4 regions of the Paenibacillus sp. OAS669 genome follow, and region 4 is predicted to be linked to each of the others. Evidence: riboswitches for the same ligand, from Rfam matches in the RefSeq annotation. Region 4 holds a riboswitch; each other region holds the start of a gene.
The links. Region 4 has a riboswitch for cobalamin ahead of cobJ (precorrin-3B C(17)-methyltransferase). Riboswitches for the same ligand answer to the same signal wherever they lie in the genome.
Positions count from the first base shown of each region.

Region 1: another riboswitch for cobalamin. It lies ahead of GGC63_RS05715 (energy-coupling factor ABC transporter permease); the one in region 4 lies ahead of cobJ (precorrin-3B C(17)-methyltransferase).
Region 2: another riboswitch for cobalamin. It lies ahead of GGC63_RS04750 (ABC transporter substrate-binding protein); the one in region 4 lies ahead of cobJ (precorrin-3B C(17)-methyltransferase).
Region 3: another riboswitch for cobalamin. It lies ahead of nrdI (class Ib ribonucleoside-diphosphate reductase assembly flavoprotein NrdI); the one in region 4 lies ahead of cobJ (precorrin-3B C(17)-methyltransferase).

Region 1 is NZ_JADBDR010000002.1:66,697-69,891, forward strand. Features, by position in the region: gene GGC63_RS05710 (thioredoxin domain-containing protein) at 1-1,465, shown strand, start outside; cobalamin riboswitch at 1,578-1,766, shown strand; gene GGC63_RS05715 (energy-coupling factor ABC transporter permease) at 1,906-2,673, shown strand; gene GGC63_RS05720 (energy-coupling factor ABC transporter substrate-binding protein) at 2,670-2,954, shown strand; gene cbiQ (cobalt ECF transporter T component CbiQ) at 2,947-3,195, shown strand, end outside.
Region 2 is NZ_JADBDR010000001.1:1,172,397-1,175,591, reverse strand. Features, by position in the region: gene GGC63_RS04760 (aspartyl-phosphate phosphatase Spo0E family protein) at 1-105, shown strand, start outside; gene GGC63_RS04755 (hypothetical protein) at 238-780, shown strand; cobalamin riboswitch at 825-1,024, shown strand; gene GGC63_RS04750 (ABC transporter substrate-binding protein) at 1,213-2,241, shown strand; gene GGC63_RS04745 (FecCD family ABC transporter permease) at 2,243-3,195, shown strand, end outside.
Region 3 is NZ_JADBDR010000004.1:104,240-107,434, reverse strand. Features, by position in the region: gene metE (5-methyltetrahydropteroyltriglutamate--homocysteine S-methyltransferase) at 1-891, shown strand, start outside; cobalamin riboswitch at 1,259-1,466, shown strand; gene nrdI (class Ib ribonucleoside-diphosphate reductase assembly flavoprotein NrdI) at 1,606-1,965, shown strand; gene nrdE (class 1b ribonucleoside-diphosphate reductase subunit alpha) at 1,952-3,195, shown strand, end outside.
Region 4 is NZ_JADBDR010000009.1:9,959-13,153, reverse strand. Features, by position in the region: gene GGC63_RS19880 (hypothetical protein) at 106-300, shown strand; gene GGC63_RS19875 (helix-turn-helix domain-containing protein) at 311-694, opposite strand; cobalamin riboswitch at 928-1,154, shown strand; gene cobJ (precorrin-3B C(17)-methyltransferase) at 1,377-3,173, shown strand.

The sequences.
Region 1 (3,195 bases), on a different contig from region 4:
CGATAAACCCAAGTTCCCTACCTCGCATAATCTCTCGTTTCTTATGCGGTATTACCATCGCACCGGCAAAGAGCTTGCACTGCAGATGGTAGAGAAGACGTTAGATGCAATGCATCGGGGCGGTATGTACGATCATGTCGGCTTCGGATTTGCGAGATACTCTGTAGACGAGAAGTGGCTGGTGCCGCATTTTGAGAAAATGCTCTATGATAACGCGCTGCTGGCCTGGACCTACCTGGAAGCCTATCAACTGACTGGTAAGGCGAAATATTCCCGTACGTCCGAAGAGATATTCGCTTATGTGCTTAGGGATATGACCGACCAGGCAGGCGGCTTCTACTCTGCGGAGGATGCCGACTCGGAAGGGCACGAGGGGAAGTTCTACATATGGGAACAGGATGAGATTCTGAAAGTATTAGGCCCCGAGGACGGCAAGCTTTATAGCGACCTTTATGATATTACCAAGGAAGGCAATTTTGAAGGCCGGAGCATTCCTAACTTGATCCAGCATGATGTGGATAATTATGCCCGGCTCAAAGGATTGGATCCCGATCTATTATCTGAAACCATCGGGAGATGCCGACAAACCTTGTTTGCATACCGTGAGCAGCGCGTACATCCGGGTAAGGACGATAAAGTACTGACCTCCTGGAACGGACTTATGATCATGGCCTTGTCCAGAGGCTATAAAGTGCTGGAACGGTCGGAATATCTGGAGGCGGCCTCCAGTGCGGCTCGCTTTATTGTCTCCCGATTAAGGCGTCCGGATGGAAGGCTGCTTGCCAGATACAGGGACGGAGAAGCGGCGTTCGCCGCATACCTGGATGACTATGCGTTCCTGGTATGGGGACTAATCGAGCTGTATGAAGCGTCTTTTGAGCTCGAATATTTGCAGCTGGCTGTCGAGCTTAATGGACAGATGATCGAATTATTCTGGGATGAGGAACAGGGCGGTTTATTCTTCTACGGAAGCGACAGCGAGCAGCTGTTTTCCCGGAACAAGGAGATTTACGACGGTGCGCTGCCTTCCGGCAATGCGGTAGCTGCCATGAATTTCTTGAAGCTGTCCAAGCTGACCTATGACGCCAGGCTGTCGCAGATTGCCGAGAGGCAATTGCAAGCCTTCGCAGGCTCGGTTGAACGGTATCCGACAGGACATTCGATGCTTCTGATCGCTCTGGATTATGCGTACAGTCCTTCCAGCGAGATTGTCATTGCCGGGGATCCCGAATCCGGGACAACCAAGGAGATGCTTGCCGCGGTGCGCCAAGGCTTCAGACCCCATTCCTCCGTATTCTTGGTACCGCCGGGGGAAGAGGGCGAGAAGGTTCGTCAATTCCTTCCTGTAGTTCAGGACAAACAGGCAATCGGCGGCAGGCCGACGGCGTATGCTTGCGAGAATTTTGCATGTCATTCCCCGATTACAGATTTGGAAGAGCTGGAAGAAGTGCTGCATTCTTCATAAGAACTATCTCCTTAACGGAAAGCCTCCTTTTTTTATCAAGGAGGTTTTTTGTATTCCAAGAAGGAATTTGACGACATGCCACGAATATGGAATAGCTGTACTAATATTATTGGAGCATGAATATCCATTAGGTGCCTTTGTGAAGACAAAGGGTAACAGGGAATCGGGTGCAAATCCCGAGCGGTCCCGCCACTGTAAACGGGGAGTATCTTTCATCATGTCACTCGGTGTAACGACCGGGGAAGGCGAAGGAAGCGAAGATCCGTAAGCCAGGAGACCTACCTGATGGTATGCACCCAGATCCCTTCGCGGAAAGGAGAGGTGTACGAGAATGAATCGGCAAACATTAGAGGTGTTGTCGTATTTTCACACGTACCCGTGACCTATCCTGCTGGATAGGTCTTTTTGTTTCATCACATTAATGATGGAGGATGTATCGGATGAGTAGAAGAAAATGGGGCAGCAGCCTGCTGCTGGTGTTAGGGTTCGTCTTGTACCTGATGGTCAATGAGCCGCAATCGGCGTATGCCATGCATATTATGGAGGGCTTTTTGCCGCTCGGCTGGGCTGTATTTTGGTGGGTCGTCTTCATTCCTTTCTTTATTCTTGGCCTGAGAGCTTTAATCCGTATTACGAAAGAAACCCCTGAGCTCAAAATTATGCTGGGCTTGGCCGGAGCATTTACCTTCGTATTATCTGCACTGAAGATCCCTTCGGTCACAGGCAGCAGCTCGCATCCGACCGGAACCGGTCTAGGAGCCGTGATGTTCGGCCCTCTGCCGATGAGCGTATTAGGCTCCATTGTATTGCTGTTTCAAGCCTTGCTTTTGGCGCATGGCGGTTTAACGACGCTGGGAGCCAACGCTTTTTCGATGGCTGTGGCCGGACCGGTCGTAGGGTATTTTGTCTATAGATGGATGATGCAGGCGACAGGGAAACAAAAATGGTCCATTTTCATAGCAGCGGCTTTGGCAGATTTATCTACCTATGTAGTCACTTCCTTGCAGCTGGCGCTGGCATTCCCGGCGGAGCAGGGGGGTATCGCGGCTTCCTTCGTGAAATTCGGTGGTATTTTTGCCATTACCCAAATCCCTCTGGCTATCAGTGAAGGCCTTCTGACGGTATTGATCTGGAACTGGCTTCAAGCTTACAGCCCGAATGAATTGTCCCTGCTTCAACGCAAAATGAAAGGAGCCCGCGAATCATGAAAACCAGCTCGAAAAATATGCAGATACTGGCTGCCGTAGTCTTATTGGCCGCTTTACCATTGCTGCTTGTCAAAGGGGATTTCGGAGGCGCGGATGATGCGGCCGAGGAAGTGATCAAATCGCTCCATCCGTCCTACGAACCTTGGTTCTCTTCCTTCATAGAGCCTCCTCCGGAAACGGAAAGCATGCTGTTTGCCCTGCAGGCCGCCCTGGGAGCCGGATTTATCGGATACACGATCGGTTTATTCAAAGGAAGAGCGACCAAGCGTAACCATGATTAAACAAATCGACGTCATTTCTTATAGCAATAAGCTGCGAGCCGTTTCTCCCATGTGGAAAAGCGGTTTCGCTGCTCTTTTGCTCCTGCTGTCCTATCTGTCTCATCCTGTTGTTCAGCTGTTGATGTTCATCTGGATCTCGGCTTGGATTGCGGGTTATGCCAAGGTTCCGCTCAGGTTATATAGTTCACTTCTGTTCAGTTCGCTTCTATTGTTTGCAGCAAGCTTGCCCGCTTTATTGTTG
Region 2 (3,195 bases), on a different contig from region 4:
GTTCAGAGCGAGCAATGCTTGACCTCACCGGAAGTTGTGAAGATCAGCATGATCCTGGACAAAAAGATAAATGAGTATATGAATCGAAATAAGAGGAGCCGGTAACGGTTCCTTTTTTTACATTTCAGCCTGCGGCCTTCTCCTTTTTTTATCTCTAGTTTTGAAAGAAACGAGACATTTATGATATGATTGGGGGTAACAGCAATCCAAGAAAGCGCATCTATAAGGAGAGGGAACATGAAAGGGAAATTCATGCTCATCATCATGCTGCTGCTGGTGCTAGCCGGCTGCGGCGGGGGACCCAAGGCTGATGTATTGATTTTTATGACAGGCCCCAATGGAATTCCGAACGAGGTGGGAGATAAGCTGCAGGCTGCGCTGCAAACGAAGCTTGGCGAAGCTCCGACCGTAAAGATTCAGACCACGCCGATGTTTTCTATGGATAAATTGGTTGTAGAAATTGCGGCGGGAGATAACAGTATTATTATTGTGCCGACGGAGCAGTTTAAAACGATAGGCCAGCAGGGCGGATATGTCAGTCTGGATGATGTGGCGAAGCAGGAGGATTTTCCCGGAGGCGTGCTGGAGCTCCCGGTAGATTCCAAGGATAAGAATGCAGCGCCCAAGAAAGAGAAGCATTTGTACGGTATTCCTTTGGAACAAACCAAATGGTTTACAGAGCTTAATTTGAATGGCAAAGATTTGGTAGCCTTCATTCCGGCCAATGCCAAAAATCTGGAAAAAGGCTTGCAGGTGATGAAGGTCATCGCGCAAAAATAGACCTAATGGACGTTCCTGCTGCATAGGCAGGTCTGACTTTAATTTCATAGAGTTACCGACTAGGTGCCTGTCTGCTTAACAAGCCGGCAGGTTAAAAGGGAAGCCGGTGTGAATCCGGAGCGGTCCCGCCACTGTATTTTGGAGGGAGAGTCTCATATTGCCACTGTTCTGAACCGGAATGGGAAGGCGAGGCCTCCGTACAACTCCATAAGCCAGGAAACCTGCCTAATCGGGAATAGACCGGGCCTTTCGAGGAAAAAGGAGCGTCGTTTGCACGCGCTGTCGTTCAGAATAACGGACAGCGTCTGCAATCGCATGCCCTCTGCTTCCTAATTGCAGCGATCAGGATCAGAGGGTTTTTGACGTGCATGCAAACCGGGACATGGAACAGGAACGATACAATGGGATGGAAGGACAAAGGGAGGTACCACAATGTGGAGTGAAATGAAACGAAGCGGCAGAAAAAAATGGCTGGCGGCCGTATTGGGCCTGGCGCTTGTGTTCAGCGCAGCCGGCTGCGCGCCGAAGGAGACGAAGCCCTCGGGGACGGCAGATTTGAAGGAGCCGGCTAAAGCGAGCAGCGGAGAACAGACAAGCCCTCCAGCCGCGAACGCAAAGGCTACAGTATATCCGTTGAAAGTGAAGGATGCAACAGGCAAGGAGTTTACCTTTGAAAAGGCGCCGGCCAAGATTGTGTCGGTGTCTCCCAGCGAGACGGAGACTCTGTTCGCTCTAGGCTTGGGCGACAAAGTCGTCGGCGTATCCGACTTTTGCGATTATCCGGAGGAAGCGAAGAAGAAGCCTAAGATGGGCAGCATCGTGAAGCCGAATGAGGAAGCGCTGATTGCGGCTAACGCGGATGTCGTGCTGTCGGGCGTATCGCTCAAAACAGCAGCCGTCGAGCAGCTGAGGGGCTTGAATGTAAATGTGTTTAAGGTAGAGCCCAAGACGATTGACGACGTCATGAACAATATTTTGAAATTCGGACAAATTTTTGACAAGCAGGAGCAGGCGGAGAAGCTGGTGGCTTCTATGAAGGCGGAGCGTCAGAAGGTTACGGATGCCGTCAAGGATCTGAAGCCGGAGCAAAAGAAAAGGGTGCTCATGGAATTTTCTCCTGGCTGGACGGTAGGGAAGGGAGAATTCATGGATGAGCTGATCACCTTGGCTGGCGGTATTAATGTCTCTTCCGACATTACCGGGTACGCGAAGCTGAATGAAGAAAAGGTGATCGCGGATAATCCTCAAGTGATTCTGTACCCGAAAAATCTGATCGATGAAAATTCCAAGAAGTCCATGGATCAAATCATTAGAGAGCGGACCAGCTGGGCTAATGTCGATGCGATCAAAAACAACAAGCTGGCGGGGTTGGATAAGGACTCGATCAGCCGTCCGGGACCGCGGATTACAGCAGCGCTGGTAGATGTAGCCAAAGGCATTTATCCGGAATTGGTGAAATAAAATGAAGCGGAAGCTAATGGCATGGGGAGGAGCGGGGGTGCTGCTCCTTCTTCTTTCCGTGACGATCAGTTTATCCATCGGTACGGTTCATGTGCCGCTCCTGCATGTATGGGGCATTCTGGCGCATCATCTGCCCGGAATCGGAGGCTCGGTTCCAGTAGATTGGCAGCCGGCCTCCGAGCAGATTATTTGGCGCGTCCGGCTGCCCCGCGTACTGCTGGGGGTGCTGGTCGGCGCCTCCTTGGGTATTGCGGGAGCGGCCTTCCAGGGAGTGCTGCGCAATCCGCTGGCAGATCCCTATACGCTGGGGGTTTCTTCGGGCGCCTCGGTCGGCGCTGCTTTCCTGATCTTGTTCGGGCTGCAGTTTGCCCTACTGGGCTCGGCAACCGTTCCGGTTGTCGCATTCATTACAGGAGCGCTATCCTTGATTACTGTGATTATTATCGCAAGAACGGGCGGCAAGATACGGATGGAAGCCCTGATTTTATCCGGGGTCGTCATGCAGGCCTTTCTCGGGGCCTTCGTCTCGTTTATGGTCGCGATGTCCAAGCAGGTTATTAATGAAATTGTGTTTTGGCTGATGGGCAGCCTGGCGCTTCGGGGCTGGATGTATTCGCTTGTGCTGCTGCCCTACTTGGCGATCGGCGTCATGATCCTGTTCGGCTATGGAAGAGCGATGAATTTATTCGCTTTGGGCGAGCAGCAGGCGGCCTATCTGGGTATAAGGGTCGAGCGAACGAAGCTTATTGTGCTGGCGGCTGCAACGCTGATTACGGCAGCGGCCGTGTCGGTCTCCGGGGTCGTCGGCTTTGTCGGCCTGATTGTGCCGCATTTGCTGCGGCTGATCGTTGGGCCGGACTATCGGCTGCTGCTGCCTCTTTCCCTTATCGGGGGAGCAATCTACGTACTGTGGGCGGATACGCTTGCCCGTACGGTCCTGAGTCCGACGGAAAT
Region 3 (3,195 bases), on a different contig from region 4:
ATCGATACCTGGATCAAGATCCAGGAAGAAATCGGCATCGACGTGCTTGTACACGGTGAGTTTGAGAGAACCGACATGGTGGAGTTTTTTGGTGAAAAGCTCGCGGGATTTGCATTTACCCAAAATGGATGGGTACAATCCTACGGTTCCCGCTGCGTCAAGCCGCCGGTGATCTACGGAGATGTAGCGTTCATTGGTGAAATGACCGTTGAAGAAACCAAGTACGCCCAGTCCAAGACGAGCCATCCTGTAAAAGGAATGCTGACAGGACCTATCACCATCATGAACTGGTCGTTTGTCCGTGAGGATATCCCGCGCGAGCAGATTGCCTACCAATTGGCTTATGCTCTCAGACAAGAAGTAGAAGCGTTGGAGAAGGCAGGCATTGGCATGATTCAGGTGGATGAGCCGGCAGTACGCGAGGGTTTACCGCTTAAAGAGTCGGAGCAGGCAGATTATCTTGCATGGGCTGTCAAAGCTTTTCGCATTGCCACCTGCACAGTTCAAAAAACAACGCAGATCCATACCCATATGTGCTACTGTGAGTTCCATGACATGATAGATTCCATTGAAGCGATGGACGCGGACGTTATTTCCATCGAGACATCCCGCAGCCACGGCGAATTAATCCACAGCTTCGAGTTGAACACTTACAAGCTGGGAATCGGCTTGGGTGTGTATGACATTCATAGTCCGCGTATTCCGAGCGTAGAGGAAATGACAGGAATGATAGAACGTGCATTGCGTGTGTTAGATCCCAAATTGTTCTGGATCAATCCGGATTGCGGTCTGAAGACACGCGGTCTTGAAGAAACGGTTGCTTCTCTGCGCAATATGGTGGAGGCGACTAAGACGGCTCGTGCCAAATACGAGCAGTCCGTGACAAACTAAGTGGCAGGGTATACTCCATAATAAGACAGAGACAGACGTTACGGTGAATAGAAAGGCAATTCTATTGGATCTGTTCAAGCCGATGGTGAAAAGCGGTATTCGTTTCGCGGAATGTGAAAGATATAGCAGTTCAATTTTCTTTGTACCCAGGACTAAATAACTAATTTTTCGGATGATTAGGACCTGCGCAGCATGCGCCGGGTCTTTTTTGTCATCGACAAAAGGCTTGCTGCAGCAAGTCTCAGCGGCATTTTATATGCATGAAAATGACTGTCAGCTATAGGCTGAAGTCTATAAAAATACTAAAACAAGGGCCATCCTATCCATTGACAAATACCATATATTGATATAGATTATTTATTGCCAACTATATATTGTTGTGACAGGTGCTTTTCGTTCAATAGAACGAGAAAGCTTAATAGGGAAGTCCGGTGAGAAGCCGGCGCGGTCCCGCCACTGTAAGAGAGGAGGATCGGTCTTGTATGCCACTGGCTTAGGAACCAAACAAGCTGGGAAGGCGGATCGATCATGATGATTCTCTAGCCAGGAGACCTGCCTGATCATTGACACGGCCTGCGGAGAACAGGAAGGTGTCCGTTACGTCTTTAATGAAGTATGTACATTTGCATGCTCGTTTCAGCGCATTCGGCCCTGTTAGCCGAACGCGCTTTTTTATGCCTGCTCCGCGAGGGACTAAGGAAGGGGAAGAAATGCATGTTGATCGCTTATGACTCCAAGACGGGAAATGTTCGCCGTTTTGTCGAAAAGCTGAATATGCGAGTGGTTCAAATAGAGGAAATGATGACGGTGAACGAACCGTTCGTTCTAATCACCTATACTACGGGCTTCGGTCAAGTGCCTCAGAAAGTGATGTCCTTTCTTCAAAAGAATCATGCGAATCTCATGGGAGTTTCAGCTAGCGGTAATCGGAATTGGGGAGAAGGCTTTGCCCGAAGCGCCGATCTTATCGCGAAATTATATAAAGTACCGGTAGTAAGCAAGTTTGAGCTTTCAGGAACGAAGCAGGATGTAGAGCGGTTTAAACAGGAGGTGCGTTTGGTTGCTGCATATTGAATTGAACAATTTGTTGCTGCAAAGAGATACGGACGGCTTTTTTCAATTGGAAAAGGATAAGGAAGCCGTAAAGGCGTTTATGGAGGAAGTACATAGCAAAAGCGTACAATTCGCGGATACGAGTGCGAAAGTGCGCTATATGATCGATAACGACTATTACGAGGATGTATATCAGCAGTATTCACCGGCTGACGTTGAGGAAATTTACGAAATCGCACATAACTATCGCTTCGAATTTCCTTCCTACATGGCGGCATCCAAGTTTTATACGGATTACGCAGTGAAGAGCAATGACCGCACGATGTACTTGGAGCATTACCCGGATAGAGTGGCGATTGTAGCGCTGCATCTGGCTCGTGGAGATATGAATACGGCTAGAACGCTGACTACGGCCATGATGGACCAACGAGTGCAGCCGGCGACTCCGACATTTCTGAATGCAGGCAAGAGCCGTCGTGGGGAAATGGTTTCGTGCTTTTTGCTGGAAATGGACGATTCCCTGAATTCGATTAACTATGTTCTCGGCACTTGCATGCAGCTTTCCAAAATCGGCGGAGGAGTGGCGGTCAATTTATCCAAATTACGCGGCCGCGGAGAACCGATTAAGGATGTAGAAGGTGCGGCAAAAGGCATTATGCCGGTGCTCAAATTGATGGAGGATGCCTTCTCCTATGCCGATCAAATGGGGCAGCGCAGAGGGTCGGGAGCTGCTTATTACAACATTTTCGGATGGGATATTATGGAACTGCTGGACAGCAAGAAGATCAATGCCGATGAAAAAACACGCCTCAAGACTTTATCGATCGGTTTGATCATCCCTAACAAGTTCTATCAGCTGGCGGAAGAAAACAAGCCTCTGCACGTGTTTGCTCCTTATTCCGTTTATAAAGCGTATGGAACCCATTTGGATGATATGGATCTTGATGCTATGTATGATGAATTACTGGCTAATGATCGTGTGCGTAAGAAAGTCGTGATGAGCGCACGCGATATGATGATCAAGATCTCCATGATTCAGCTGGAATCAGGCTATCCTTACATTATGAACAAAACCAATGCCAATCGCGTACACCCACTGAAGCAGCTGGGCGCGATAAAAATGTCGAACCTCTGCACGGAAATTTTCCAGCTGCAGGAGACATCGGAAATCAACGATTACGGCCAGCCGGATAGAATCCGCCGCGATATCAGCTGCAACCTTGCTTCCTTGAACATTGCCAACGTGATGGA
Region 4 (3,195 bases):
GTTTTTAACGAAAACCCTCCCAGTATGCGACACCTTTTTTTGAACATCTCCGATATAATACTAGACATTGAAAGTCTATGAGACGAGATGGAGTGTGGGTTGCAAATGGAAGAGAACAAGAAAACGGTGGATATCGACACCGTCCTGAATCAACTCGGTATCCCCAGAGACAAGTACGATCAATGGCTGGCTCTTCAAGAAGCCGTGAAAGAACCGATCAAGCCTCAATACAAAGGCCTCGATAAACCGTTATTTTCATATATGTACAAGGAACTAGGCATGATGGAGTACAGCAAGTAGCCGTACCTCATCATGGCTTATTTTTGTCGGCAGGGAGAGAACGCTCGGACCGAATGAAAGCGATGAAGCTTTTGGACTCCTCCAGTGTGAGTTCTCTTCCGTCAATAGTCAGAATGAATTTGTCCAGAATAGCTTCGTCCGAAAGCTCAAGATAGCTGATAAATTCCTCCGTGCCGTCCGCAAAGCTTCCGGGATGATCCGTGCGGCCCATCAAATAGTCTATCGATACGCCGAATATATCGGCAATTTTTTGAATGGTTTCGTAATCCGGCTCTCTTCTATTATTTTCATAATGAGAAAGGGCGGAACGGGTAATTCCTACTTTATAGGCAAGCTCTTCCTGGGTCATGTACCCTTTGCTCCGCAGTTTGGCTATTCGCTGCCCGTATTTCATAGAGCATCCTTCCACCTTTGCTGTTGTAAATCGGCTGACCTTCCTCATTCCAGCTCTTCTGTATAGTCGGCTATATTGTTCGTAAGCTATCGTTTTGTTTCAATGGGTATGCTGTAAAAAATAAGAACTTCGGCCCATACCTCCCGGGGCATCGAACGGCTTGTCGTTAGCGGAGGGAGGGCGCGCAGTTATAGACAAAGCTTCGCTTCGGGTGATATGATGACTCTGGACAATCAAATACGGATGAATTAGGTGCCGAATGAAATCATGCCTCATTTGGCTTAAAAGGGAAGCCCGGTGCAAAGCCGGCACGGTCCCGCCACTGTGAAGAGTGCCTTTCCATAAGAAAGGCTTGTTATGCCGATGTTGTTGCCACTGGAGCGCCATAGAGCGCGTCTGGGAAGGGAATCGGATGACGAAGCTCGAAGTCAGGAGACCTGCCTAATTTCAAAACACTGTTGACCTACGAGGATAGGGAGGTGTTAGAGATCGGCTTACTTATGGAATGGTAATGGCATATCGGATACAGTGTCATTGGAATTCTTGAGAACGCGGGCTGCAAGAGCATTTCTAACACTTTCTGTAGGAATGCTCTTTTTTGTGCTGCATAAAAGTAAGGAAGACATGTTCGAGAGGCAACCATCATGATGTATTTATATAGGAAGGAAAGGATGTGCGGCGAATGGCGGGAAAACTGCTTATCATCGGCTTCGGACCGGGAAGCTTCGAGCATATTACGAAACGGGCGCGGGAGGCCATTGAAGAAAGTGAAGTTATCATCGGCTATAACACGTACGTGGATCTTATCCGTGGACTTCTCACCGATCAGGAGATTGTACGGACGGGGATGACGGAGGAAGTGAGCCGGGCTCAGGAGGCCGTTCGGCAAGCGGAGGCCGGGAAAAAGGTAGCGGTTATCTCGAGCGGCGATGCCGGTGTATACGGGATGGCCGGACTGGTGTACGAGGTGCTGATGGAAAAAGGCTGGAGGCGGGACGGCGGCGTGGAAGTCGAGATAATCCCCGGCATATCGGCGATTAACTCTTCCGCCTCGCTGCTTGGGGCCCCGGTCATGCACGATGCCTGCACGATAAGCTTAAGCGATCATCTGACGCCGTGGGAGCTGATTGCCCGGCGCGTCGAGGCGGCGGCCCAGGCGGACTTCGTCATTGCGCTGTACAACCCCCGCAGCGGCAGACGAACCCGGCAAATTGTGGAGACGCAGCGCATATTGCTGAAATACCGCTCGCCGGAGACGCCGGTCGGCATCGTGAAGAGTGCCTACCGGGACCGTCAGCATGTGGTGCTGACAACTTTGCGCGATATGCTCGATCATGAGATCGGGATGCTGACGACGGTCATTATCGGCAATGCGTCGACGACGGTCTACGACGGTCTGATGATCACCCCGCGCGGTTATCAGCGCAAGTATACGCTCGGCGCCGATGTACAGCCGCTTAAGCCGCACCAGCGGCTGCAGGAAGCGGCGGAGCCTTGGGCGCTGCGGCAGTGGGACGAGGCAGTGGCGGTCGATGCGGATGACGAGGATTGGGCTTGGGAAGGCGAAGGCCAAGTGGAAAGCGGCCTGGAAGCCGTGGCCCGCACCGTAAGGGAGACGGCTCCTGCAAGCTCCGCCGGCGGCGGAAGCACGGGCGGAGCGGTGCTGGCTGCCAGCGCGGTCAGCGTGGCTGAGCGCGAGGAGCGGAGCAGCGGCCCCGGTACCGACTCGCCGCTAATGCTGGCGATGGAGGCGCTGCGCCTGTCCGATCTCAGCCGAGGCGTGGTCACGGAGCCGGGCAGCACGCCTGCCTCGGCGGGATTGTTCCGCCAGCAAGCGATCTTCGAGCTTGCGGTAAGTCCGGGCGTCGCCGAGAAGCGTTTTACCGCCAGACAGATGCTTGCGCTGGCTGAGGTCGTTGGCGAGACGGGGACGATGGAGTACACGCCCCATCACCAAATGATTATCCGGGTTCCGACATCGAATCCCGATGACATTACGACGAAGCTGCGGCAGGAAGGCTTCCTGCTGGCGCCGATCGGCGATGTAGCGCAGCTTAAAGCTTGCGACTTTTGCAATGCGGAGAAGGCGGATGCGATTCCGTACGCCGAGGAGCTGCAGAAGCGGATCGGCGGCTTGAGCGTGCCGAAGGAGCTGCGCATCGGCTTGAACGGGTGCGGAATGGCTTGTTATGGGGCGGTGCACGAGGATATCGGCATCGTATACCGGAAGGAGAAATTCGATTTGTTCCTGGGCGGCAAGACAGTCGGGCGCAATGCGCATCCGGGACAGCCGGTCGCCGAGGGGATTGAGCCGGATCAACTGGTAGACATGATCGAACGGATTGTACAGCGGTATATTTCGGATGGTCATCCGAATGAGCGATTCCATAAATATTTTAAAAGAGTAAAGGAAGTAGAAGGCTATCGTCACCAAGAGGTGCCGGTTTTCCAAATTGAAAACGCGGTATGCGGCGATTAATACGGAAATAAAGACAGGGAGG